4 regions of the Streptomyces sp. NPDC002446 genome follow, and region 4 is predicted to be linked to each of the others. Evidence: riboswitches for the same ligand, from Rfam matches in the RefSeq annotation. Region 4 holds a riboswitch; each other region holds the start of a gene.
What was found. Region 4 has a riboswitch for cyclic di-AMP ahead of ACWD6P_RS35615 (C40 family peptidase). Riboswitches for the same ligand answer to the same signal wherever they lie in the genome.

Region 1: linked by a shared signal. The riboswitch ahead of ACWD6P_RS25400 (NlpC/P60 family protein) and the one ahead of ACWD6P_RS35615 (C40 family peptidase) in region 4 are both predicted to bind cyclic di-AMP.
Region 2: linked by a shared signal. The riboswitch ahead of ACWD6P_RS13225 (transglycosylase family protein) and the one ahead of ACWD6P_RS35615 (C40 family peptidase) in region 4 are both predicted to bind cyclic di-AMP.
Region 3: linked by a shared signal. The riboswitch ahead of ACWD6P_RS30445 (M23 family metallopeptidase) and the one ahead of ACWD6P_RS35615 (C40 family peptidase) in region 4 are both predicted to bind cyclic di-AMP.

The regions. Positions count from the first base shown of each region.
Region 1 is NZ_JBSFYC010000050.1:51,329-57,024, forward strand. Features, by position in the region: gene ACWD6P_RS25390 (NlpC/P60 family protein) at 1-358, opposite strand, end outside; gene ACWD6P_RS25395 (hypothetical protein) at 682-1,035, shown strand; gene ACWD6P_RS25400 (NlpC/P60 family protein) at 1,226-2,389, opposite strand; cyclic di-AMP (ydaO/yuaA leader) riboswitch at 2,397-2,580, opposite strand; gene pcrA (DNA helicase PcrA) at 2,964-5,513, shown strand.
Region 2 is NZ_JBSFYC010000018.1:15,680-21,375, reverse strand. Features, by position in the region: gene ACWD6P_RS13235 (cytochrome P450 family protein) at 1-620, shown strand, start outside; gene ACWD6P_RS13230 (transglycosylase family protein) at 904-1,956, shown strand; cyclic di-AMP (ydaO/yuaA leader) riboswitch at 2,207-2,376, shown strand; gene ACWD6P_RS13225 (transglycosylase family protein) at 2,384-3,037, shown strand; gene eno (phosphopyruvate hydratase) at 3,345-4,631, shown strand; gene ACWD6P_RS13215 (FtsB family cell division protein) at 4,814-5,266, shown strand; gene ACWD6P_RS13210 (DUF501 domain-containing protein) at 5,369-5,696, shown strand, end outside.
Region 3 is NZ_JBSFYC010000073.1:21,343-27,038, reverse strand. Features, by position in the region: gene ACWD6P_RS30450 (DUF2332 family protein) at 1-959, opposite strand, end outside; cyclic di-AMP (ydaO/yuaA leader) riboswitch at 1,252-1,397, shown strand; gene ACWD6P_RS30445 (M23 family metallopeptidase) at 1,409-2,563, shown strand; gene ACWD6P_RS30440 (aldo/keto reductase) at 2,757-3,764, shown strand; gene ACWD6P_RS30435 (hypothetical protein) at 4,015-4,317, opposite strand; gene ACWD6P_RS30430 (MrcB family domain-containing protein) at 4,433-5,533, shown strand; gene ACWD6P_RS30425 (PrsW family intramembrane metalloprotease) at 5,565-5,696, opposite strand, start outside.
Region 4 is NZ_JBSFYC010000121.1:5,299-10,994, reverse strand. Features, by position in the region: gene ACWD6P_RS35645 (8-amino-7-oxononanoate synthase) at 1-411, shown strand, start outside; gene ACWD6P_RS35640 (ATP-binding protein) at 649-1,077, shown strand; gene ACWD6P_RS35635 (NAD(P)H-dependent oxidoreductase) at 1,172-1,765, opposite strand; gene ACWD6P_RS35630 (LysR family transcriptional regulator) at 1,911-2,828, opposite strand; gene ACWD6P_RS35625 (LysE family translocator) at 2,900-3,538, shown strand; gene ACWD6P_RS35620 (GNAT family N-acetyltransferase) at 3,592-4,239, opposite strand; gene ACWD6P_RS35615 (C40 family peptidase) at 4,297-4,770, opposite strand; cyclic di-AMP (ydaO/yuaA leader) riboswitch at 4,775-4,962, opposite strand; gene ACWD6P_RS35610 (hypothetical protein) at 5,256-5,564, opposite strand; gene ACWD6P_RS35605 (ATP-dependent Clp protease proteolytic subunit) at 5,570-5,696, opposite strand, start outside.

The DNA.
Region 1 (5,696 bases), on a different contig from region 4:
CCGCCAGGGTCCCCAGCTCGGCGCGGGCGGCGTTCAGCTCCTGGGCCCGGCGGGCGGCCTCGTCCTGCAGTCTGCTCAGCTCCTCGCGTGCGGTGTCGGCGGCTTCCCTGGCGCCGTTGTAGTTCTGTGTGGCCACCTCTGCCTCCTGGTACAGCGCGTCGACCCGGTCCTTGACCTGGGCGGGGGTGGGCGGGGGTGCCGCCTGGCCGGTGCCCTCGAAGGCGGTGGCGGTGGCGGCGCCCGCGAGGGCGAGGGTGGCCGCCGTACGGGCGGTGCGCGCACTGCGCGAGCCGCCGCCGGTGAGCAAGGCGAGCGGATGCTGCCTGGGCTTGCGGTGCGAGGCCACGGTGGCCGTCACTTCCTTCCCTTCGGGCCGCGGGCCCGGCGGCGGTCCGCTCCCAGCGAGCCGGCCGCCGCCGTACCTCCCGGCGGGGCGGCCGACAGAACACCCGGCCAGGCCGGGCGTCGGCGGGCTGTCGGCCGCCTGGAGGAGGACGCTAAACCTGGACGTCACGGGGGTGAGTCCGCTTGGCCGGCATTGTTCGCATCCGACCGCGGCCGGTGCGCCGCTGACCACCGCGCCGCCGCCTGCACGCCGGGACGGGTCTGCCGTGACCGAAGCGGCGATTGTGGACGCCCTGCCGCAAAGGCCGTGCTATACGGCGGCTACGATCCAGCACTATGGACGTAGTAATCAATGTCTTCGTCGGCCTGCACATCATCGGCATCGCCTCCCTGCTGGGCGGCTTCCTGACCCAGATGAAGGCGATGAGCGCGGGCACCGCCCGCTTCGTGCCGGCCATGCTGCACGGCGCGCTGACGATGCTCGTCACCGGCATCGTGCTGGTCGGCCTCAACCAGGCCCAGGACGACCCGGTCAACAACATCAAGATCGGCATCAAGATGGCCCTGCTGGTGGTGATCCTGGCGCTGGTCTACGTCAAGCGGGACGACGAGACGGTCGACAAGCCGCTGTTCGGCGCGGTCGGCGCGCTCACCGTCGCCAACATCTTCATCGCCGTGCTCTGGACCTGACGACGGCGCGCACCACGACGGCACACCGTGCGCCCCACGAGGCACACGCCGCGCACCACGACGGCACACCGTGCGCCCCACCAGGCACACGCCGCGCACCACGACGGCACACCGCGCGGTCACCGTGCTCCGGAGAACCGGAACCGGTGGCCGCGCGGTGGCGTGTGGGGGGTGGGCCCGTGGGGGGGGCTCAGGCCGGGCGGACGCTCCCGTAGATCGGCATGTAGTAGATCGACTCCTCCCGGACGTTGGCACCCGGCTTCGGAGCGTGGATCATCTTGCCGCCGCCTATGTACATGCCGACATGGCTGATGTCGTCGTAGAAGAACACCAGGTCACCGGGCTGCAGATCCTTGGTCGCCACCCGCTCGCCGACCTTGACCTGGTCCCAGGTCGTCCGCGGCAGCTCGACCCCCGCCGCCTTCCACGCCGCCTGCGTCAGCCCCGAGCAGTCATAGGAGTTGGGGCCCGTCGCGCCCCAGACGTACGGCTTTCCCATCTGCGCGCGGGCGAACGCAAGGGCCTTCTCGGCCTTCGCGGCGTACGAGTCCCCGGTGGAGCCGCCGTCGCTGGTGCCACCACCGGTCTCGCCGCCGGTCTCACCACCGGCCGAGCCGCCACCGTCCTCCTGCCGCTGACGCTCCCGCTCCCGCTGCTTGCGCGCCTCCTCCTCGGCCTTGCGCTGGGCCTCCGCCTCCCGCCGGCGCTCCAGCTCCGCCAGCCGCGCCTTCTCCTGGGCGGTCAGCCGCGACAGCAGCTGCCGGGCCTCGGCCAGCTTCCCCTGGACCGACGCCTTCGACTCCTTCAGGGAGGCCTGCGACTTCTGCAGCCGCTCCAGACTGCGGCTCGCCTCGGCCCGCTGGTGCGCCGCTGCCGCCGCCTGCTCCTGATAGTCGGTGACCGCCTGCTTCTGCCGACTGGTCAGCCGCTCCATCAGGTGGCTGCGGTCGAAGAACTGCTGCGGATCCTCGGCGAGCATCAGCTGCGCCGTCGGGTTCATACCGCCCGTGCGGTACTGCGCCGAGGCGAAGGTGCCCAGTTCGCGCCGGGAGTCGTTCATCTTCTGCGCGCGCTTGGCGGCGGCGTCGAGCAGATCGTTGACGGTGGCGCTCTGGCGGTCGGCGCGCTCCTTGGCGGCGTTGTACTTCTGGGTGGCCACCTCGGCCTGGCGGTAGAGGCCGTCGACCTTCTGCTTGACCTCTTCGATGGTGGGCCTGGGCGCTCTGGGGGCCGCGTCGGCGGACTGCGAGAGCAGGGTGACCGAGGCGAGTGCGGCGGTGGTGAGCCCGGCCGCCGTACGCCGGCTCCCGGGCGAGATGAGAACGCTGGTGCGCGGCTTGCGATGGGACGCCAAGGCCGGCAACTCCTTCCGTGGACCGCCTACCGGGTTAGCTGTCGGGTTCGGGCGGTGTCGCAGACGGAAGGCTTGCCCTACGGTCCGCGCGTCCGTCGGTGACGGGCGCAGGATCGATTCACCCCGGTGGTGCTGGTGGGTCCCCGGCTCCGGGTGCCTGGCGGCAGGGCCGGACTCGGCGCGGGCTGCCCGTGCGGACGCTGTCGACCGCGGGGTTGCGGGCTGCCTGAGCGAGGACGTTAGCCAACTCGTGTGGCTTCTGTGAAGGCTGATGTTCGATATGCCCGAAACCTTTTCGTGACCTGAATGCGGCGCGGGGAGTGTTGCGGCAGATGTCTGTTTCGGGTAGGCGCGCCGAACGGGGTGGGGCCGGAGTGGACGAGCGGGCCGGAGTGGACCGGAGCGGAGAGGGCCAGAGCGGAACCGGACCGGCCCTCTCCGGACCGGAGAGGACCAGAGAGGGCCGTTCCCGCCCCCGCCCGCCGCCCTGCGAGGCAGTCCCCGCTCCCCCCGAGACGGGCAATCACCCACTCCCCGGCGCGTTGTCAGTGCGGCGGCCTAGACTCGGTGGGCGATGAGCAGCCTCTTTGACGACAGCTTCCTGGCGGACCTCGGCCACAAGGGCGAGGAGGAACCCCCGCCGCCCCCCGAGGACGAGCACGAGCCCGCCCCGGAGGAGATCCCCGCCGACCTCTTCGACGGGAAGTTCGACGCGCCCGTGCACAGGGAGGCGTACTACCGCGACGGCGCCGCCCGCCCGGCCATCGACCCCGCGGCGCTGCTGGAAGGGCTCAACGACGAGCAGAAAGCCGCCGTGGTGCATGCGGGCAGCCCGCTGCTGATCGTCGCCGGCGCCGGCTCCGGCAAGACCAGGGTGCTCACCCACCGCATCGCCCATCTCCTCGCCGAGCGCCACGTCCACCCCGGCCAGATCCTCGCGATCACGTTCACCAACAAGGCCGCCGGTGAGATGAAGGAGCGCGTCGAGGAACTGGTCGGCCCGCGCGCCAACGCCATGTGGGTCTCGACCTTCCACAGCGCCTGCGTGCGCATCCTGCGCCGCGAATCCAAGAGGCTCGGCTTCACCTCCTCCTTCTCGATCTACGACGCTGCCGACTCCAAGCGCCTGATGGCCCTGGTCTGCCGCGACCTCGACCTGGACCCCAAGCGCTTCCCGCCCAAGTCCTTCAGCGCGAAGATCTCCAACCTCAAGAACGAGCTCATCGACGAGGAGACCTTCGCCGGGACGGCAGCCGACGGCTTCGAGAAGACGCTGGCCGAGGCGTACGCGATGTACCAGGCACGGCTGCGCGAGGCCAACGCCCTGGACTTCGACGACATCATCATGACGACGGTCAACCTGCTCCAGGCCTTCCCCGACGTCGCCGAGCACTACCGCCGCCGCTTCCGCCACGTCCTCGTCGACGAGTACCAGGACACCAACCACGCCCAGTACACCCTCGTACGCGAACTGGTCGGCCAGGGAACCGCCGACATCCCTGCCGCCGAGCTGTGCGTCGTCGGCGACGCCGACCAGTCCATCTACGCCTTCCGCGGCGCCACGATCCGCAACATCCTCCAGTTCGAGGAGGACTACCCGGACGCCACGACGATCCTCCTGGAGCAGAACTACCGCTCCAGCCAGACGATCCTGTCCGCCGCCAACGCCGTCATCGAGCGCAACGAGAACCGCCGCCCCAAGAACCTCTGGACGGACGCCGGCGCCGGCCCCAAGATCACCGGCTATGTCGCCGACACCGAGCACGACGAGGCGCAGTTCGTCTCCGACGAGATCGACCGCCTGACCGACGCCGGCGACGCCAAGGCCGGCGACGTCGCCGTCTTCTACCGCACCAACGCCCAGTCCCGTGTCTTCGAAGAGATCTTCATCCGGGTCGGACTGCCCTACAAGGTCGTCGGCGGCGTGCGCTTCTACGAGCGCAAAGAGGTCCGCGACATCCTCGCCTACCTGCGGGTGCTCGCCAACCCCGAAGACACCGTCCCGCTGCGCCGCATCCTGAACGTCCCCAAGCGCGGCATCGGCGAGCGCGCCGAGGCGATGATCGACGCCCTGTCGGCACGCGAGAAGATCACCTTCCCGCAGGCGCTGCGCCGGGTCGATGAGGCGTACGGCATGGCGGCCCGCTCCGCCAACGCCGTCAAGCGCTTCAACGTCCTGATGGAGGAGCTGCGCACGATCGTCGAGTCCGGCGCCGGACCCGCCACGATCCTCGAAGCCGTCCTGGAGCGCACGGGCTACCTCGCCGAACTCCAGGCCTCCACCGACCCCCAGGACGAGACCCGGATCGAGAACCTCCAGGAACTCGCCGCCGTGGCCCTGGAATTCGAGCAGGACCGCGGCGAGGCCGCCGCGGCACCGGAAACGGCCCCGGGAACGGCCCCGGAAGCAGGCCCGGGAACGGCCACGGGAGGCACCCTCTCCGACTTCCTCGAACAGGTCGCGCTGGTCGCCGACTCCGACCAGATCCCCGACGAGGACGAGGAGGGCAGCGGCGTGATCACCCTCATGACGCTGCACACCGCCAAGGGCCTGGAATTCCCCGTCGTGTTCCTGACCGGCATGGAGGACGGCGTCTTCCCGCACATGCGCGCACTGGGCCAGACCAAGGAGCTGGAGGAGGAACGCCGGCTGGCCTACGTCGGCATCACCCGCGCCCGCGAGCGGCTCTACGTCACCCGCTCGACGATGCGCAGCGCCTGGGGCCAGCCGTCGTACAACCCGCCCTCGCGCTTCCTGGAGGAGATCCCGGACGACCACGTCCAGTGGCGGCGCACCGGTCCCGCGACACCGTCGGCGTCCATGGGCGGCCTCTCCTCGCGGAGCGGCAGCGGCAGCGGCAGCGGTGGCGGCTTCGGCGGGGGCGTCGGCGCCACGCTCTCCTCGGCCCGCGCCAAGGGCCCGAGCGGCTTCGCCACCCGACGCGCCAAGGACCGCGAGGTGGTCTCCCTGGCCGTCGGCGACCGCGTCACCCACGACAGCTTCGGCCTCGGCACGGTCGTCGGCGTCAAGGGCAGCGGCGACAACGCCGAGGCCACCATCGACTTCGGCAGCGAAAAGCCCAAGCGCCTCCTCCTGCGCTACGCCCCCGTAGAAAAGCTCTAGCCCCAGTCAGCCACTCGCCCTTGCCACCTCCCATCACAGAGTGCAACAATCAACGGGAATCAATTACACTCCGTAATCGTTGCCGGAGTATAAGGAGGAGGCAGCGGCGGGGCGCAGGGGCAGCCGGACCGATGGCGCGGGGGCGGGGGCGGAGCGACCAGCGCAGCGGGAGATTGAAACGCT
Region 2 (5,696 bases), on a different contig from region 4:
CGGACGAGGACCTGATCTCCGGCCTGATCCGGGCCTCCGACCACGGTGAGCACCTCACCGAGAACGAGGCCGCGGCGATGGCGTTCATCCTGCTCTTCGCCGGGTTCGAGACCACCGTCAACCTCATCGGCAACGGCACCTACCAGTTGCTGCGCCACCCCGCCCAGCGCGCGCTGCTGCAGAGGTCGATCGCGGCGGGCGACGCCGAGCTGCTCACCACCGGCATCGAGGAGTTGCTCCGCTACGACGGTCCCGTGGAGCTGGCGACCTGGCGGTTCGCGACCCAGGAGCTGACGCTCGGCGGGCAGCGGATAGCCGAGGGCGACCCCGTACTGGTGGTGCTGGCCGCCGCGGACCGCGACCCGTCACGCTTTGTCGAACCGGACATGCTCGATCTGACCCGGCGTGACAACCAGCATCTGGGATACGGGCACGGCATTCACTACTGTCTGGGCGCACCGCTCGCCCGGCTCGAAGGGCAGACCGCGCTCGCCACGCTGCTCAGCCGGCTCCCGGACATCCGTTTTGCCGGGAATCCTGATGATCTGCGCTGGCGCGGCGGGCTCATCATGCGCGGACTGCGGTCGCTGCCGGTGGAGTTCACGCCCGAACGGCACTGACCAGGGACGCGAGCGAAAGTGACGCAGCGTCAGCCATGTGACCTTTACGTGATCTCTGCTACACCGGCTTGTGACTACCCGTGACCCCGGTTACCTTTCGACCGACGATCGGCAGGATTCGCGAGCCGCTCGCACGTTCGAATGGACGGGCGCGCGGAGGAGTTGCGTAATCGAACGGATCGTCGAATAACTCAACCGCCGCGCGAAAGGCATCCGCATGCGTTCCGGGAACGGCCGACACCGTCGCCCCCGTCAAGCACCGGCCATCTTTGTCACGGCGGGAGTGACCGGCGCGGGCCTCGCGCTGCCCCTGCTCTCCGCCGGTGGCGCCCACGCCGCCGACACCGCGACCTGGGACAGGGTCGCCCAGTGCGAGAGCGGCGGGGTGTGGAGCGCGGCCTCGGGCAACGGCTTCTACGGCGGTCTCCAGCTGACCCAGGAGATGTGGGACGACTACGGCGGCGGCGCCTACGCCTCGCGCCCCGACCTCGCCAGCCGCGCCCAGCAGATAGCCGTGGCCGAATCGATCCTCGACGACCGCGGCCCGGACGCCTGGCCGAGCTGTGCCGTCAACGCCGGACTGACCCGGGACGGCCGCGCGCCGGAGGTCGACCCGGGCAGCACCAGCACGCCGATGCCCGACCCGTCCGAGGACGAGGGCGGCTCGGACTCCTGGGAGCCGTCCCCGTCGACCGGCTCGTCCGACACACCTGACGACCCGGACGCCTCCGGCTCCGACGAGGCGGACCGCGGCCGGTCCCACGAGGGGAGCCACCGCGGCTCCCCCGACGGATCCGACGAGCGGGAGCCCGGCGGTCCGGCCGACGAGGCGCCCGGTGACGCGACCGGCGAACCCTCCCCGGACTCCTCCTCGCCGTCCGCTCCCGACGAGGGCGACTCGTCCACGGCCCCGGAGCCGTCCGACTCCGCGACGCCCGGCGACCAGGACGGCGACCAGGACGGCGACTCCTCCCACTCCGCCGACCCGTCCGACGGCGGCGACAGCGCTGACCCGGGCGGCACGGCCGGTGAGACGCCCCGGGAGACGCCCGGCAAGGGCCGGCACCGCGGCGATGCGGATCCGGGCGAGGGCGGGGGCGGCGACCGGTCCTCCGGCGGCCGGCACGCCTCGCGCGGCGACGGGGACCGCAAGGTCCCGGCGGACGGCGGCGACTACACCGTGCGCCCGGGTGACAGCCTGTCAGCCATCGCGGCGGCCCACCGGCTGCCCGGCGGCTGGCCCGCGCTCTACGAGCGCAACGAGGGCGTCATCGGGGCCGACGAGAACCTGATCCACCCGGGGCAGCGGCTCGATCTCGGGCACAAGGAAAGCTAGTTCGCCGCCTTCGTCCCCTTTGGGAAAGTGAGACAAGGCTCTCGTTGGGCGGCGGGCGCACAGATCCGCCCGCCGCCGTCATACCGGGCCTCACCTGCAGATATGTGACCAACCCGTGATCAAAAACGGTCAACTTGGTTCAGAAGGTGGGGTTTGAACACCAAGGGGATTACTGCTTACGGTCAGGACCGCTCGCCAAAGCGGGCCCCTTCGATCACACGCCGAATCCTGCCGGTGGTCGGAGGCAGTTGACGCGCAAGCGCCGAAGGCAGGAGCGGGGGAACCAAGGTAGGCGCCGGCCCGGCCCGTGAAAGCGGGTCAGCCGGCTTGGGGTGAAGCCAGGTGCGCCATGCGCATCCGGCCGGGCGACTCACAGCCCGAACCCGACAGCTCACCTCGTAGGCGTCGGTGAGGAAACGAACGAACCATGCTGATCAACAAGGGCAAGCACCGTCGTCCCTCCAAGGCCGTCCGCGTCGCCACCCTCGCCGGTGTGGCCGGTGCCGCCGTCGCCGTCCCGCTGATGGGCGCCACCTCCGCCTCCGCCGCCTCCGTCGAGACCTGGGACAAGGTCGCCCAGTGCGAGTCCGGTGGCAACTGGTCGATCAACACCGGTAACGGCTACTACGGTGGCCTGCAGTTCTCCAACTCCAGCTGGGCCGCCGCCGGCGGCACCCAGTACGCGGCGCGCGCCGACCTGGCCACCAAGGCCCAGCAGATCGCCGCCGCCGAGAAGCTCCTCGCCATCCAGGGCCCGGGCGCCTGGTCCTGCGCCGGTGCCGGCGGCCTGACCTCCGGTGGCCCGGCCCCGCAGCTCGACACCACCGCCAAGTCCGCTCCGAAGCAGGACGAGGCCAAGCCCGAGGTGAAGAAGGCCGCCCCGGCCCCCAAGGCCGAGAAGGCGCAGCCGGCCCCGAAGAAGTCCAACGGCCACGGCAACTACACCGTCAAGGCGGGCGACACCCTCGCCAAGATCGCCAAGGCCCACGGCACCAACTGGAAGTCGGTCTACGAGGCCAACAAGTCGGTCATCGGCGGCAACCCGAACCTGATCTTCCCGGGCCAGCAGCTCAGCATCTGAGCCGCCCCCTCACCGGGACTCGTATGACCCCGGCGGCGGACCCCGCCGCTCCGTGAGACTGCCCCGCCCGGCGCGCACGCCCCCCCAGCGCGCCGTGGCGGGGCTTCTCCGTTCACCGGGGCACGCAGCCCCGGTGACCAGCAACGTCGAGCATTTTTCCCCGCTCAGCGAACAATGTGCCGAAACCTCCCGTGAACTGCGCCTTTGAGTCTCTTTTCGTCCCACGGAGCGGGCCGAGGGCAAGCGGACGCGCCAGGGGCCGTTAGGCTCATGCTGCAGAACTCCAGACACCCATGAAGGAGACAACGTGCCGTCCATCGACGTCGTCGTAGCCCGCGAAATTCTCGACTCGCGAGGTAATCCCACGGTCGAGGTCGAGGTCGGCCTCGACGACGGCAGCACGGGCCGTGCCGCCGTGCCGTCCGGCGCCTCGACCGGCGCCTTCGAGGCCATCGAGCTCCGCGACGGGGACGCCAACCGCTACCTCGGCAAGGGCGTCGAGAAGGCCGTCCTGGCCGTCATCGAGCAGATCGGCCCGGAGCTCGTCGGCTACGACGCGACCGAGCAGCGGCTGATCGACCAGGCGATGTTCGACCTGGACGCCACCGACAACAAGGGCTCGCTCGGCGCCAACGCCATCCTCGGCGTCTCCCTCGCCGTCGCGCACGCCGCCTCCGAGGCCAGCGACCTCCCGCTGTTCCGCTACCTCGGCGGCCCGAACGCGCACGTGCTGCCCGTGCCGATGATGAACATCCTGAACGGCGGCTCGCACGCCGACTCCAACGTGGACATCCAGGAGTTCATGATCGCCCCGATCGGCGCGGAGTCCTTCTCCGAGGCGCTGCGCTGGGGCACCGAGGTCTACCACACCCTCAAGAAGGTCCTGAAGGAGCGCGGTCTGTCCACCGGCCTCGGTGACGAGGGCGGCTTCGCCCCGAACCTGGGCTCCAACCGCGAGGCCCTCGACCTCATCCTGGAGGCCATCAAGCAGGCCGGTTACACCCCCGGCCAGGACATCGCGCTCGCGCTGGACGTCGCCGCCTCCGAGTTCTACAAGGACGGCACGTACCAGTTCGAGGGCCAGGCCCGCTCGGCCGCCGAGATGACCGAGTACTACGCGGAGCTGGTGGCGGCCTACCCGCTGGTCTCCATCGAGGACCCGCTGTTCGAGGATGACTGGGCCGGCTGGAAGGACATCACCGACAAGCTCGGCGCCAAGGTCCAGCTGGTCGGCGACGACCTGTTCGTCACCAACCCCGAGCGCCTGGCCCGCGGCATCGAGGAGGGCTCCGCCAACGCGCTGCTGGTGAAGGTCAACCAGATCGGCTCGCTGACCGAGACCCTGGACGCCGTCGAGCTGGCCCAGCGCAACGGCTTCAAGTGCATGATGTCGCACCGCTCCGGTGAGACCGAGGACGTCACCATCGCCGACCTGGCCGTCGCCACCAACTGCGGCCAGATCAAGACCGGCGCCCCGGCCCGCTCCGAGCGCGTCGCCAAGTACAACCAGCTGCTGCGCATCGAGGAGATCCTCGACGACGCCGCGGTCTACGCCGGCCGCTCCGCCTTCCCGCGGTTTCGCTCTGCGAACTGAATAGGTACAGCGCTCTGCGAACTGAACTGAACCGGTACAGCGCTCTGCGAACTGAATCGGTACAGCGCTGATCGGCCGAAGCGCGGCCGAACACCTCGTACGTCCCCGGCGACGGTCCCGTACCGTTGCCGGGGACGTACCCGCTTGTGCAGTCCGGCGTCAGTCAGCGAAGGGGAGACGACGTGCCCGCGGACCGGTTCTCGACCGCGACCCGACTCAAGGCGCTCGGCGAGCAGGCCGCCGCCCGCGTCTACCGAGCCCGCCCGCCCCGCCGCAACCGCCTCACCGGCCGCGCCGCCCTGCTGGCGCTGGTGATGTGCTCCCTGGTCGTCGCCCTCGCCTACCCGATAAGGCAGTACGTCTCCCAGCGCTCCGACATCACCGAGCAGCGCCGCAAGGCCCAGGACGCCGCCGCCGAACTGGACCGGCTGCGCGAGCAGAAGGCCCGGTGGCAGGACCCGGCGTACGTACGCCAGCAGGCCCGCCGGCATCTGCACTACGTCATGCCGGGCGAGACCGGATACCTCGTCCAGGACGGCTCCGGATCGGCCGCCGTGCCCAAGGGACCGCAAGCGGCACAGCGCCCCTGGTACGAGAATCTGTGGAGCGCCGTCGACGCGGCCGACAAGCGCTAGGGTCCGGCCCCGCCGGGCCGTACCGTCGGCGCGCGGCAGCCCGTACTGTCGACAGGGGCGGTCCGCACCGCCGCCTCACCATCCACCTCACCGAAAGCGCACATGGAAACCCCTCCGCCCCAGACCGAGCCCACCGAGCCCACCGCCGCGGACATCGCCGCCTTCAAGGAGCAGCTCGGCCGCCCGCCGCGCGGACTGCGCGCCATCGCGCACCGCTGCCCCTGCGGCCAGCCGGATGTCGTCGAGACGGCGCCGCGCCTGGAGGACGGCACGCCCTTCCCCACGCTCTACTACCTCACCTGCCCGCGCGCGGCCTCCGCGATCGGCACGCTGGAGGCCAACGGCGTGATGAAGGAGATGTCCGAGCGCCTGGCGACCGACCCGGAGCTGGCCGCCGCCTACCGCGCGGCCCACGAGGACTACATCCGTC
Region 3 (5,696 bases), on a different contig from region 4:
TTGGAGATCCAGTGTCCGCCGCCGGGCCGCCCGTCGAGCAGCGACCGTACGGCCCGCGCGAACTCCTCGCGGCGGGCGGGCGGGAGGTAGGTCAGCACGGCGCTGTGGAAGACGACCAGCGTCGCCCCGGCCGGTGCCGTGGCGGCCAGCGCGGGCAGCTCGTCGATCAGGTCGCCGCGGACGATCCGCGGCCGCGGCGCCGCCCGTACGGCCTCGACCGCCGCGGTCAGCCGCGCCGCGCGCGCCTCGTCGCCGGGCCAGACGAGCGACTGCAGCCACCGCAGGTCGTCCGGCTCGCCGGCCGGGTCGAGCGGGTTCAGATCGATTCCGGCGCGCCAGACGATCTCCGGCGGCCGCCCGGGCAGATCCCCGGGCGCCCAGTCCGTACGGCAGGTGAACTCCACCGGGCCGTCCGGCGCCCCCGCCTCGGCGAGCGGGCGGCCTTCGTGGTCCGTGTAGCGGTAGCGGTAGCGGTCGGGGTGCAGGCACAGCCCGGCCGACGCGCCGACCTCCAGCAGCGCCAGCGGCTGCGGCAGACGGGCGAGCAGCGGCAGCAGCGCGGCGCAGCGGCCCGGCTCGTTGGTCTGGGTGGCGCGCTGCATGATCACCGCACGCACCTCGTCCCAGTGCCGGATCGTCCACTCGCGCCAGCGTCCGTAGGCGGCCTCGCCACGCGGGCCCTGCTCCGCGTGCGGGCCGTCGAGATGACGGACGGCGGCGAGCAGGAGGTTCGGCTGCTGCTTGTTGCCGGCGGGCAGCGACCCCGCCAGCAGATCGCAGAACTCCGGGTCCTGGCTGATCCGCGCGCTCAGCTCCTCATGGGCGTCGGAACGTCCCCGCGCCTCCCGCCAGGAGAACTCCCGGTAGCGCTCCGCCACATCCCGCGGGCCCGGGGTGGTACCGCCGTTGACGTGCCGGGCGGTCCCGGCGTTCCCCGCGCTCTCGACGTTGACGACCATGATCCGACGTTACGCTCTCACGCTGCGTAATCGCCGAGCGCCCCTCCGCATAACGACTGACGCACAATCAGCACGAGATCGTTTAGAAGTGTGCGGTCAACTCGCCCGGTTTACGGCCAACGTGGCCGGAAAAGTCCAGGCCATGACTCATGTGCAGCGGTTAAAGGATTCCCGGGAAGGCTTGGAAAACAGCCGCGATCTCTATTACTGTCCGATAACGCAGCGCGGTCGTCCCAGCCGTCGCAAGTGGCGGCACCGCGCGCCGACGCCGAATCCCGCACGCGCTTTTCACGCACCTCCAGCACCTCGAACTGCACCAAGGGAACCGGGGAACCACCACCTTGGGGTGAATCGGACGCCTCCGCCAGAGGGTGCCCGTAGGAGACCTTCCTGCTCCGAACCCGTCAGCTAACCCGGTAGGCGAGAAGGAAGGAAAGGAGAGCGCCCCCGTGGCGTCCAACAGGCCTGCCCCCGAGGCTTCGTCCGCGTACCGACTCGACGACCGAGGTGCCTTCGACGGCCCCGGTGCCGCGGCGGGCACCGCGGATATCGACGGCGACGGCCCGTGGGAGGAGTGGAACCCGACCGAGGAGTCGCTCCGCCCCGTCCGCGGCAAGCACCGGGTGGCCAAGCAGCGCGGCGGCGGACTCGCCCGCAGCGGCACGGTCCTGGGCGTCGGCGTCATCGCGGCGGTGGGCGCGGGCGGTATGGCCACCGCCGAGGACCGCCCGCCGGTCCCGATCTCGATGCCCGACGTCGGCGGTATGGCCGAGGACATCTCCGACAGCCTGCCGGACGCCGAGTCCCTCCCCGGTATCGGCACGCTCATATCCGACTCCGACCCGGGTTCCGCTTCGGCCGCCGATTCCGCCGTAACGGCCTCCGGAGACGACGCCGCGGGCCCCGCCGCCGGTCCGCTCACCCAGGCCACCCAGGCGGGCGCGGGCGGTACGACCACGACCGCCGGCGAGGCGCTGCGCAGCCGCATCCTCCAGCAGGCCGACGCACAGCAGGGCGCCGCCGAGGAGGAGGCCCGCGACGCGGCGCAGGCGGCCGCCGTCAAGGAGGCGGAGACGGAAGCGGCCGCCGCCCAGGAGACGGCCGAGAAGGCCGCGGCCGCCAAGAAGGCGGCGGAGCTGAAGGCCAAGCGCGAGGCCGAGGAGGAGGCCCGCCGGAAGGCGGAGGCCGAGCGCCTCGCCGAGCTGGCGAAGAGCTTCCTCGCCCCGGTCTCCTCCTACACCCTCACCGCCAGCTTCGGCCAGGCCGGCGACCGCTGGGCCGCGGACCACACCGGCCAGGACTTCGCCGCACCGACCGGCACGCCCGTCAAGGCGGTCCACTCCGGCACCATCACCCAGGCCGGCTGGGCAGGTTCGTACGGCTACCGCATCGTGCTCACCCTCGACGACGGCACCGAGATCTGGTTCTGCCACCTCTCCTCGATGGTGAAGACCTCCGGCAAGGTCAGCACCGGCGACGTCATAGGCCGCGTCGGCGCCACCGGCAACGTCACGGGCCCGCACCTCCACCTGGAGGTACGCCCCGGCGGCGGCGACCCGATAGACCCGATGCCGTGGCTGCGCGAGCACGGGGTGAACGTCTGAGGGGTTGCCGGGGGCAGTCCAGGACCCCAGGGGGCCAGAGCCCCTGGGGTCCAGGGGGTCAGGGCTCATGGGCTCAGCGGGACAGGGCTGCTGGGGCTCAGCGGGCCAGGGCCCCTAGGGCCCGACGGGCCAGGGCCGTTGGGAATACTCGCGCTCGGGAATACTCGCGCCCCTCCCGACGCTGCAACAACGCATGACCTCGACACACAGCACCCCGCAGGGCACCGGTTCCACCCCGCAGGGCACGGGCTCCACCCCGCAGGGCCCGCGGAACCGGACCCTCGGCTCGCTCTCCGTCTCGCCGCTCTCCCTCGGCGGCAACGTCTTCGGCTGGACGGCCGACGAAGCCGAGTCCTTCGCCGTGCTCGATGCGTATGTGGCGGGCGGCGGCAACTTCATCGACACCGCCGATGCCTACTCGTTCTGGGTCCCCGGCAACAGGGGCGGCGAATCCGAGACCATCATCGGCAACTGGCTGACGTCCCGCGGCAACCGCTCCGACGTCGTCATCGCCACCAAGGTCGGCGCCCACCCCGACTACAAGGGCCTGAGCGCGGCCACCATCAAGTCCGCGGTAGACGAATCCCTCACCCGTCTCCGCACCGACTACATCGACCTCTACTACACCCACTACGACGACGAGTCGGTCGAGGTCTCGGAGTTCCTCAGCGCCCTCGACGACCTCGTCCGGGCCGGCAAGGTGCGCGAGATCGCCGCCTCCAACATCTCCGCGCGGCGCCTGGAGGAGTCCCTGGCCTTCTCCGCCCGCGAGGGCCTGGCCCGTTACGTCGCCCTCCAGCCGCACTACAACCTGGTCTCCCGCGACACATACGAGGGTGAACTGGCCGATGTGGCCGCCCGCGAGGGCCTGGCCGCGGTCCCGTACTACGCGCTCGCCTCGGGCTTCCTGACCGGCAAGTACCGCCCGGGAGCCAGCATCGACAGCGCCCGCTCCGGGAAGGCCGCCCAGTATCTGGCCACCGACCGCGGCCTGCGCGTCCTCCAGGCCCTCGACACCGTCGCCACCGCGCACGAGGCCGAACCCGCCACCGTCGCCCTCGCCTGGCTGGCCGCCCAGCCCACCGTCGCCGCCCCCATCGCCAGCGCCCGCACACTCGCCCAGCTCCCACCCCTCCTGGCCGTCGCCGACCTGACCCTCACAGCCTCCGAACTCACCCTCCTGAACGAGGCTTCGGCTTGAGCGTGGCTTCGGCTTGAGCGTGGCTTCGGTCGGAGTGTGGCTTCGGTCGGGACGGGGTTCCCGTCTGAACGAGGCTCCCTCTGAACGAGGCTCCCTCTGAACGAGGCTCCCTCTGAACGAGGCTCCCTCTGAACGAGGCTTCGGACTGGCCGACTTACGTGGACCAACTCGGCGTGCAGAGGGGGCGCCGGTCCCCTCCGCACGCCGTCCACTCCTCGTCCGCTCCTCAACGCCTCGGTGCCCCGACGCCTCACCCCCGACGATCAACCACCGCCCACGACGCCAGCGCCACCCCACTCGCCACCGCGAAAACCGAAGGCCAGGCCCCGATCTTCTTCGCCAGCGGATGCGACCCCGCAAACGCCGCCACATACGCCCCACTCAACGCCGCCGCAGTCTTCGTCCCGGCCTTCTCCTGCCACCCCTTGGCGGCCACCGCCCCCGCCACCGCAAGCGCCACCCCACCCAGGGGCCGCTTCTTGGTCCAGCGGGCCACGCCATAGCCGCCCAGCAGCCCAGTTGCCGCAACCACACTCGTCGGTACGCCGGACATCACAGGAACCTCCACCTCAAAGGACAACTTCTCCGACTCACTTCTCCGACTCTAAGACGATGCCGTAGTGGATTGCGTACAGCCAGGAGTGATCGTTTCCCGTAGCTTTTGGCGCATGGGTATACGCGACCTTCTCCTCGACGTGGCCAACCAGTTCGACACCACGCTCACCACCACGAGCGGGAACCCAGGCCAAGAAGTGCTGAAGGCGGCAGGCACACGCCTCATGGAGGCCCTGCCCTACGGCATGAAGGCGAAAGGGCACGGCGGGCAAGGCGGAGCCGCAGCGACACCATGGATTCAGGTCTTTGAACCGTCTTCAGGTGGAAGTGGAACCGAAGGGCTCTATCTCGCCTATATCTTCGCGGCGGATCTGAAGTCAGTGGCCCTGACGCTCCAGCAGGGCGTTACGGCGTTCAGAAACCAGCTGCAGACCACGGGCAAGACGCTCCGTACCCACGTGGAAGTAAGGGCGCAGTCCTTGCTGGCGGAGCTCCCGCAGGAGCTCACTGCACACTGGACCGAGCGGCCGAAGTTCAAGCACAACGGATGGCGGGCGCTGGCGTACGAGGCCAGCAGTGTCGTCGCTCGCTGCTATGAGATCGATCAACTCCCCCGCGAGGAAGACCTCTGCGCAGATCTCGGCAATATGGCCACGATTCTCCGGGCTGCCCTCGCCGTTGAGCCGCACATCGAGGTGGTGAATGAGCCCGACGGCCCTGTCGTCGAGTACACCACTCGCGAGCATGTCACCTACGAGGGCCTGGAAGGGTTCCGGCCCAAAAGGAGCGATGACTACTACGTTCGCCTGGCGGCCGCAAAGCAACGAAGGACCCGAGCGCACGAGGGGCTGATCCACCGATTTGGTCCCTACATCGAGGCACGCGGATTCACGCCGATCACACAGCGTGTGCACCCTCGGGACCTTGTGCTCCAGGCCAATGGCGATGAATGGCTGGTGGAAGCCAAGGCGGTGAAGAAGGGCAACCCTACGCAGGCGGTGCGCGAAGCCGTAGGACAGCTACTGGAATACCGCTATTTCTGGTACCTGCTGAAGGGGATGCCCAAGCCGCATCTCCTGGGGTTGTTCTCCGAGGACATCGGTGTCTACGCCCCCTACCTTGAGGATCACGGCGTCGGAGCTATCTGGCGCACGCCCGATGGCTGGGCGGGCTCCTCCTCGGCGATCTCGTGGGGGATGGCGGATGCGGCCTAGCGTGCTCTGATCCAAGCCATCAGGGCCCCGCCTACGGTCCCTCCGACGGCCCCTCCGTTCGGCCCCCGGCGGGCCTGCCCCCTTCACCCCGCCCGCCCAACGCCTCCGTCAGCGCCGCCCGTCCCCAAGGCTGGTACTGCCGCAGATGCTGCAACAGATGTTG
Region 4 (5,696 bases):
CGGGTCATCGAGCACCTGGTCAACACCGCCCGCTCGTTCATCTTCGACACCGGCCTCGCCCCGGCGGCGGCCGGCGGCGCGCTCGCCGCGCTCCGGCTGCTGCGCCGCGAACCGCAGCGCGCGGGGCGCGCCGGGCAGATCGCCCGCGAGCTGCATGACCGGCTCACCGCGGCGGGGCTGGCGGCGGTACGCCCGGACGCCGCGGTGGTCTCGGTCCGTGCCCCGTCGCCGGAGGCCGCGGTGCGCTGGGCCGCCGACTGCCGTACGGCCGGCCTGGCGGTCGGCTGCTTCCGGCCGCCGTCCGTCCCCGACGGGATCTCGCGGTTGCGGCTCACGGCACGCGCCGACTTGACGGAGAGTCAGATCGATCGGGCCGTCGGAACGATCGTGGCCACGGCGCCGACGGACTGACGGCCCCGCGCGGCCGGCGCCCCATACGTCCCAAATCCGGTCTCGCGTGGCAGAGTTCACCGCATTGAGCGATAGATATCTGTATAAGTTGGTGGATCGAGCACCACACCGGCAGCATCGGTGGCAGTCTGGCGCACAGCAGAAGTCCGAGGCGGCAGCGGTGTCCCGAGCGGCATTCCGCAAGCCCCCTGGTCAGCGGACCGGAGCCGGCCTCGGTGGGAAAGGGACGGCGTCGCGATGGCAGACCACCAGGAATCCTCACTCACGCTGCCGAGCGCCCCGGCCTCGGTCGGCCTCGCCCGCAGACACACCCTGGACGTGCTCGCCGAATGGGGCCTTCCCGCCGATACCGAAACCGCCGACTCCGTCCGTCTGATCGTCTCCGAACTCGCGACCAACGCCGTCCAGCACACCTTCGGCCAGTCCCCGACCTTCACCATCGAGCTGCGGCTCGACCGCGACGAGGTGCTGAGGGTCGGTGTCACCGACAGCCATCCCCGCCGGCCGCGCCGGCTGCCCGCCGCCGTCCAGCAGGACAACGGCCGGGGCATGGTCATCATCCGCTGCCTCGCCGCGGAAGCCGGCGGGCGGCTGTCGGTCGTCCCGACCGCGTCCGGTGGCAAGACCGTCTGGATCACGATGCCGTGGCGGGTCGCGGTCCGCTGACCGTGCGCCGCTGCGGTGCAGGAACCTTTCGCTGGAGCCTGTGGCGCGGCGCCGCCGGTTCACCGGCTCGTGTGCGGCGCCCGGTGCGCCGCGGTCAGTCCAGCAGCGCGGCGGCCTCTTTGCGGGCCTGCTGCAGCCAGGCCGCGCGGGTCTCGTCGGCCGAGTCGGTGACCGTACGGAAGACGACCCGGCGCACATCGGTGACGCCCACGTACGGCAGGACGCAGGCCGCCCAGATCCGTTGCAGCGGGTCGCCGAACTCGCTCTCCTCGCGGTCGGCGGGGGTGTCCGAGGTGTTCAGGACGAGGGCCCGGCCGGCGCGGAGGAGCCCCGCGGGCTCGCCCTCGGCGGTACCCAGTTTGTAGGCGACGCCGGGCGCGAGGACACGCTGTACCCAGCCGGTGAGGACGGCGGGCGGCATACCCCACCAGTTCGGGTGGATGAACACCATCGCGTCGAGTGTCGCCACCTCCGCGCGGTGCAGCGCCAGCTGCGGGTCGTGGGCACAGGGCGCCGAGCGGACCGTCTCGGTCTCCTCGGCGGCGAGCAGCGGTGCGAACTCCTCGGCGCAGAGGTCATGTGCGCGTACCTGGCACCCGCGCCCGGACAGCTCCGCCACGACGGCGTCGAACAGGGCATGGTTGAAGCTGCCCGGCCGCGGATGGGCAAGGTACACGCCTATGCGCATGGTTCGTCCCCCAGTCGAAATGAGCCGTCATCGGCTGCCGATCGGTGCCCGGGTGCCCGGGCGCCCGCTCGGCTGATCGTCATTATGCGGGGGTGGCCGCCCCGGGGAGCCGGTTTCGGGATCACCGTGAGGCCCGGCCCGGGCCTCACGGCGTGGGGGAGTGGCGGCCGAACGCGCCGCGCAGCAGGGCGCGCAGGGTGTCCGCGGCGGGCGTGCCGCCGCCGGGGCGGTAGGCCACCGAGATCCGCCGGCGCAGCTCCGGCGGGTCCAGCCGGCGGACCCCCAGCGGGGTCACCGAGCCCTCCGCCATCATCTCCGGGACCACGGCCACTCCGAGCCCCGCGCTCACCAGCGCGCACACCACCGCGTAGCTCGGCGACTCGCAGCGCACCGCCACACTCGCCCCGGCGGCCGACAGCGCCGCCTCCACCTCGCGCCGGTTGGGGTTCGCCGGAGCCATGCTGACCAGCGGCTGACCGGCCAGCTCGGTCAGCGGCAGCCGCCCGGAGGCCGCCGACAGGGCGTGGCCCGGCGCGGTGACCAGCACCAGCTCCTCGGTCAGCAGGGGCTCCAGCGACACGCCGTCCGGCGGCGGCATCGCCGCACCCGGCACATACTCGTGCGTCAGCGCCAGATCGACCTCGCCCAGCGCCACCGCCTCGGTGGCCAGCGGTGGTACGTACTCCGTCACGCTCAGCTCCACATCGGGGTGTGCCCGGCGGAACGCGCTCAGCGCGGGCGGCAGCAGATGCGTACCGGCCGTCATGAACGTGCCGATCCGCAGCCGCCCGCCGGACAGCCCCGTCAGCAGCGACAGCTCGTGCCGGGCCTGCTCCAGCTCGTCGAGCACCCGCCGCGCGCGGACGAGCAGCAGCTCACCGGCCGCCGTCAGCCGCGCCCCGCGGTGGTGGCGAACCAGCAGCGCGGCGCCGGCCTCCCGCTCCAGCTTGGCGAGCTGCTGGGAGAGCGCGGGCGCGGTGTAGCCCAGCCGGGCGGCCGCCCGGGTGATCGAACCGGCCTCCGCCACCGCCACCAGAGCGGCCAGCCGCGTGGGGTCGTACATCACCACCTCTTTAGGCCGTCAAAGAAGATTGCCAATACCCATTAAAGGCTCTGACCAGCGAAGCTGCTCTCATGGACGGACAGCTGATCGCCTTCACCGGAGTCGCCGCGGGCATGGTCACCATGCCGGGCGCGGACTTCGCGGTCGTGGTGCGCAATGCCCTCGACTCGCGCCGGGCGGGGGTGGCGACCGCCGTCGGGGTGGCGGGCGGGCTGCTGGTGCACACCGCGCTGGCGGTCGCCGGGCTCGCGGCGGTGCTGGTCGCCGTGCCCGCACTCTTCGGCGCCGTCCAACTGCTCGGCGGCGGCTATCTCTTGTACCTCGGGTGCCGCGCGCTGATCGCGGCCGGCCGCGGCCGGGCGGCCGCCGCCGCGGATCCCGCGAGCGGCCCGGACGCCGTGCTGAGCACCGCGCAGGGGCTGCGGCAGGGCTTTCTGACCAATGCGCTCAATCCCAAGGCCCCCGTTCTCTTCCTCAGTCTGCTGCCGCAGTTCGTCCCGGCGGGTCAGCCGGCGCTGCCCCGTACGCTGCTGCTCGCCACGGTGGTCGTCGCGATGGCGCTGGTGTGGTTCCCCGCCGTCGCGCTGCTCGTCGACCGGCTGGGATCCTGGCTGCGCCGCCCGAGGGTGGCCCGCGCCCTGGAAGCCACCACCGGCGCACTGCTCACCGCCCTGGGCGGCATCCTGCTCGTCGAGCTGCTGGCCGCCTGAGGGGGGCTCCGTCCGCGCGTGGCCGGGCACGGTCCCTGTGCGCCGGCCGGAGCTCAGCCGCGCCCGCCGTGCGGCACCATCAGGACCTCGGCGCCCACCGGCACGAACCCGGCGGCGAGCACCCCGCGCACGCTGCGCGCATTGCCGGGGGCGACCTGCGCCCACAGCAGCTCGCCCGCCGGAAGCAGATGCCGGGCGGCGTACGCCAGCCTGCCGCCGAGACCGCGCCCCTGGCCGCTGCCGTCCACCTCGACGGCCAGCTCCCAGCGGCCCGCCACCCCGCGGCCGATGACCAGCGTCCCGCCGTCGGTGGTCGTCCAGGCCCGTATGTCGTCGCGGTGGCGCAGGGCGCGGGTGATGCGCGGGTGGCTCCGGTCCGTCGTCTCCACCAGCTCCAACGGCGGCGGGCCGGGCAGCGCCTCGGCGACCGTCGTCATGTCGATGTTGTTGGCCTCGCGGCCCACCCGCTCGCCCAGAGCGGTCAGGAACGGCGGGCTGAGCGGCCCGGCGAGATCACCGGGGGCTATCCGGTCGTGCACCCAGGAGGGCTCCACATCCGCGAACACCACGGCATGGCAGGTGAAGGACACCACCCCGGTGTCCCGCGGGGAGGGCGGGGGCAGCACCGTCACCGACCCGTCCGCGGGCGGGAAGCTGCCGCGGGCGGCGGCCGTCAGCACCTTGCTCAGTTGCGAAGTCACACCGTCAAATTACCGGCGACCACTGACAATTGACCGAGCGTGAGGTGAAACCGCAGGTCAGCCCACTCGTCCATACCAGACCGTGGGGCTCCAGATCCTCGCCAGCCGCACCACGTCGCCGGTCTTGGGCGCATGCCAGATCCGGCCGTGGCCCGCGTAGATGCCGACGTGGTAAATGCCGCGGGCCGAGTGGAAGAAGACCAGGTCACCGCGTCTTCGGGAGGTGGCGGGGATGTGCTGGGTGTGGCCGTACTGCGCGGCGGCGCTGCGTGGCAGGAGCCGGCCGGCGAGCTTGAACGAGTACAGCGTCAGCCCCGAGCAGTCGAACCGGTACGGCCCTTCGGCGCCGTACTCGTACGGCGAGCCCCGCTTGGAGGCCGCGACCTGCACCGCCTGGGCGGCGACGGACGCGGCCCCGGCGTCCGTCGCCGCCCCGGGGGCAAGCGTGGTCCCGCCGAGCGTGGCCAGTGTCAGAGCGGAGACGGTGCCGGCGCGCACCAGCAGATTCGGCCTATGCGTGCGCACGGTCATGCGCAAACCCTTCGTCAGCCGCCTGCGAAGGAAGACCTGTCGGGTTCGGGCAGGCGAAGATGCCCTGCCGTGCGTACGGCTTCACCCCAAGGGGTCCGTGGGCCGTGAAGGCCCGGACCCCGTCGTGCTCGGGTCCTCCGCTCCCGCCGGTCCACACCGTCGACCGGACATCCGGCACGGCGGCGGGATTAGGCGCCCGTGCGGACCGCCCCGTCGCTGTGGCGGGGTCTTGTCGTCCAAGGGATCGTCACGCACCGGACCCCCGAATTCCGAGCTGAAATCGACATGTGTGATATGGGTCACGTTTGCGCTGAATGGTTAGATTTGTTCCTTCGGGTGGCGGGGTGCGGAGTGTCGCGGTCCCGGGACCTGGGGCGAAACATCGAGGGCCGCAGGAATCCGCTCCGTCCGCGCAATTCGTCGCCTCCCGGCAAGGGGCCCGGACGCTACGCCGTCCGGGCGGCCCCGGCGCTGCGCGTGTCGGGTCACCCGTCCTCGGACGGCGGCACGGTCACCAGCCCGGCCCGGCGCTCGCCGTCCAGCACCCGCAGCGCGCGGGCCAGCGTGTCGCGATGGAACTCGCTCTCGCCCCGGTTGTGCATCAGCGTCAAGGCGTCCCGCAGTTCGGCGGCCTTGCCGACGAGCGCCTGGGCGGCGCGTAGACCGCTGTAGGTGTGGCCGCCGCGGGCCGGATTGATGCGGCCCAGCAGGTCGAGCACCTCCAGGTAACGGTCGATCAGTTCGCCCTCGGCGCGGGTCAGGGCGGGCAGCGGCGGCGGTTCGGGCGGCAGCATCCGGCTCACCCCGTAGCGGGCTGGCGGGCCGACCGCTTGCGGTTGCGGGTGAGCCCGTCGATCAGGCCGTACTCCTGGGCGGCGCGGGCGTCGAAGATCTTGTCGCGCTCGATGTCGGCGGCGATCCTCTCG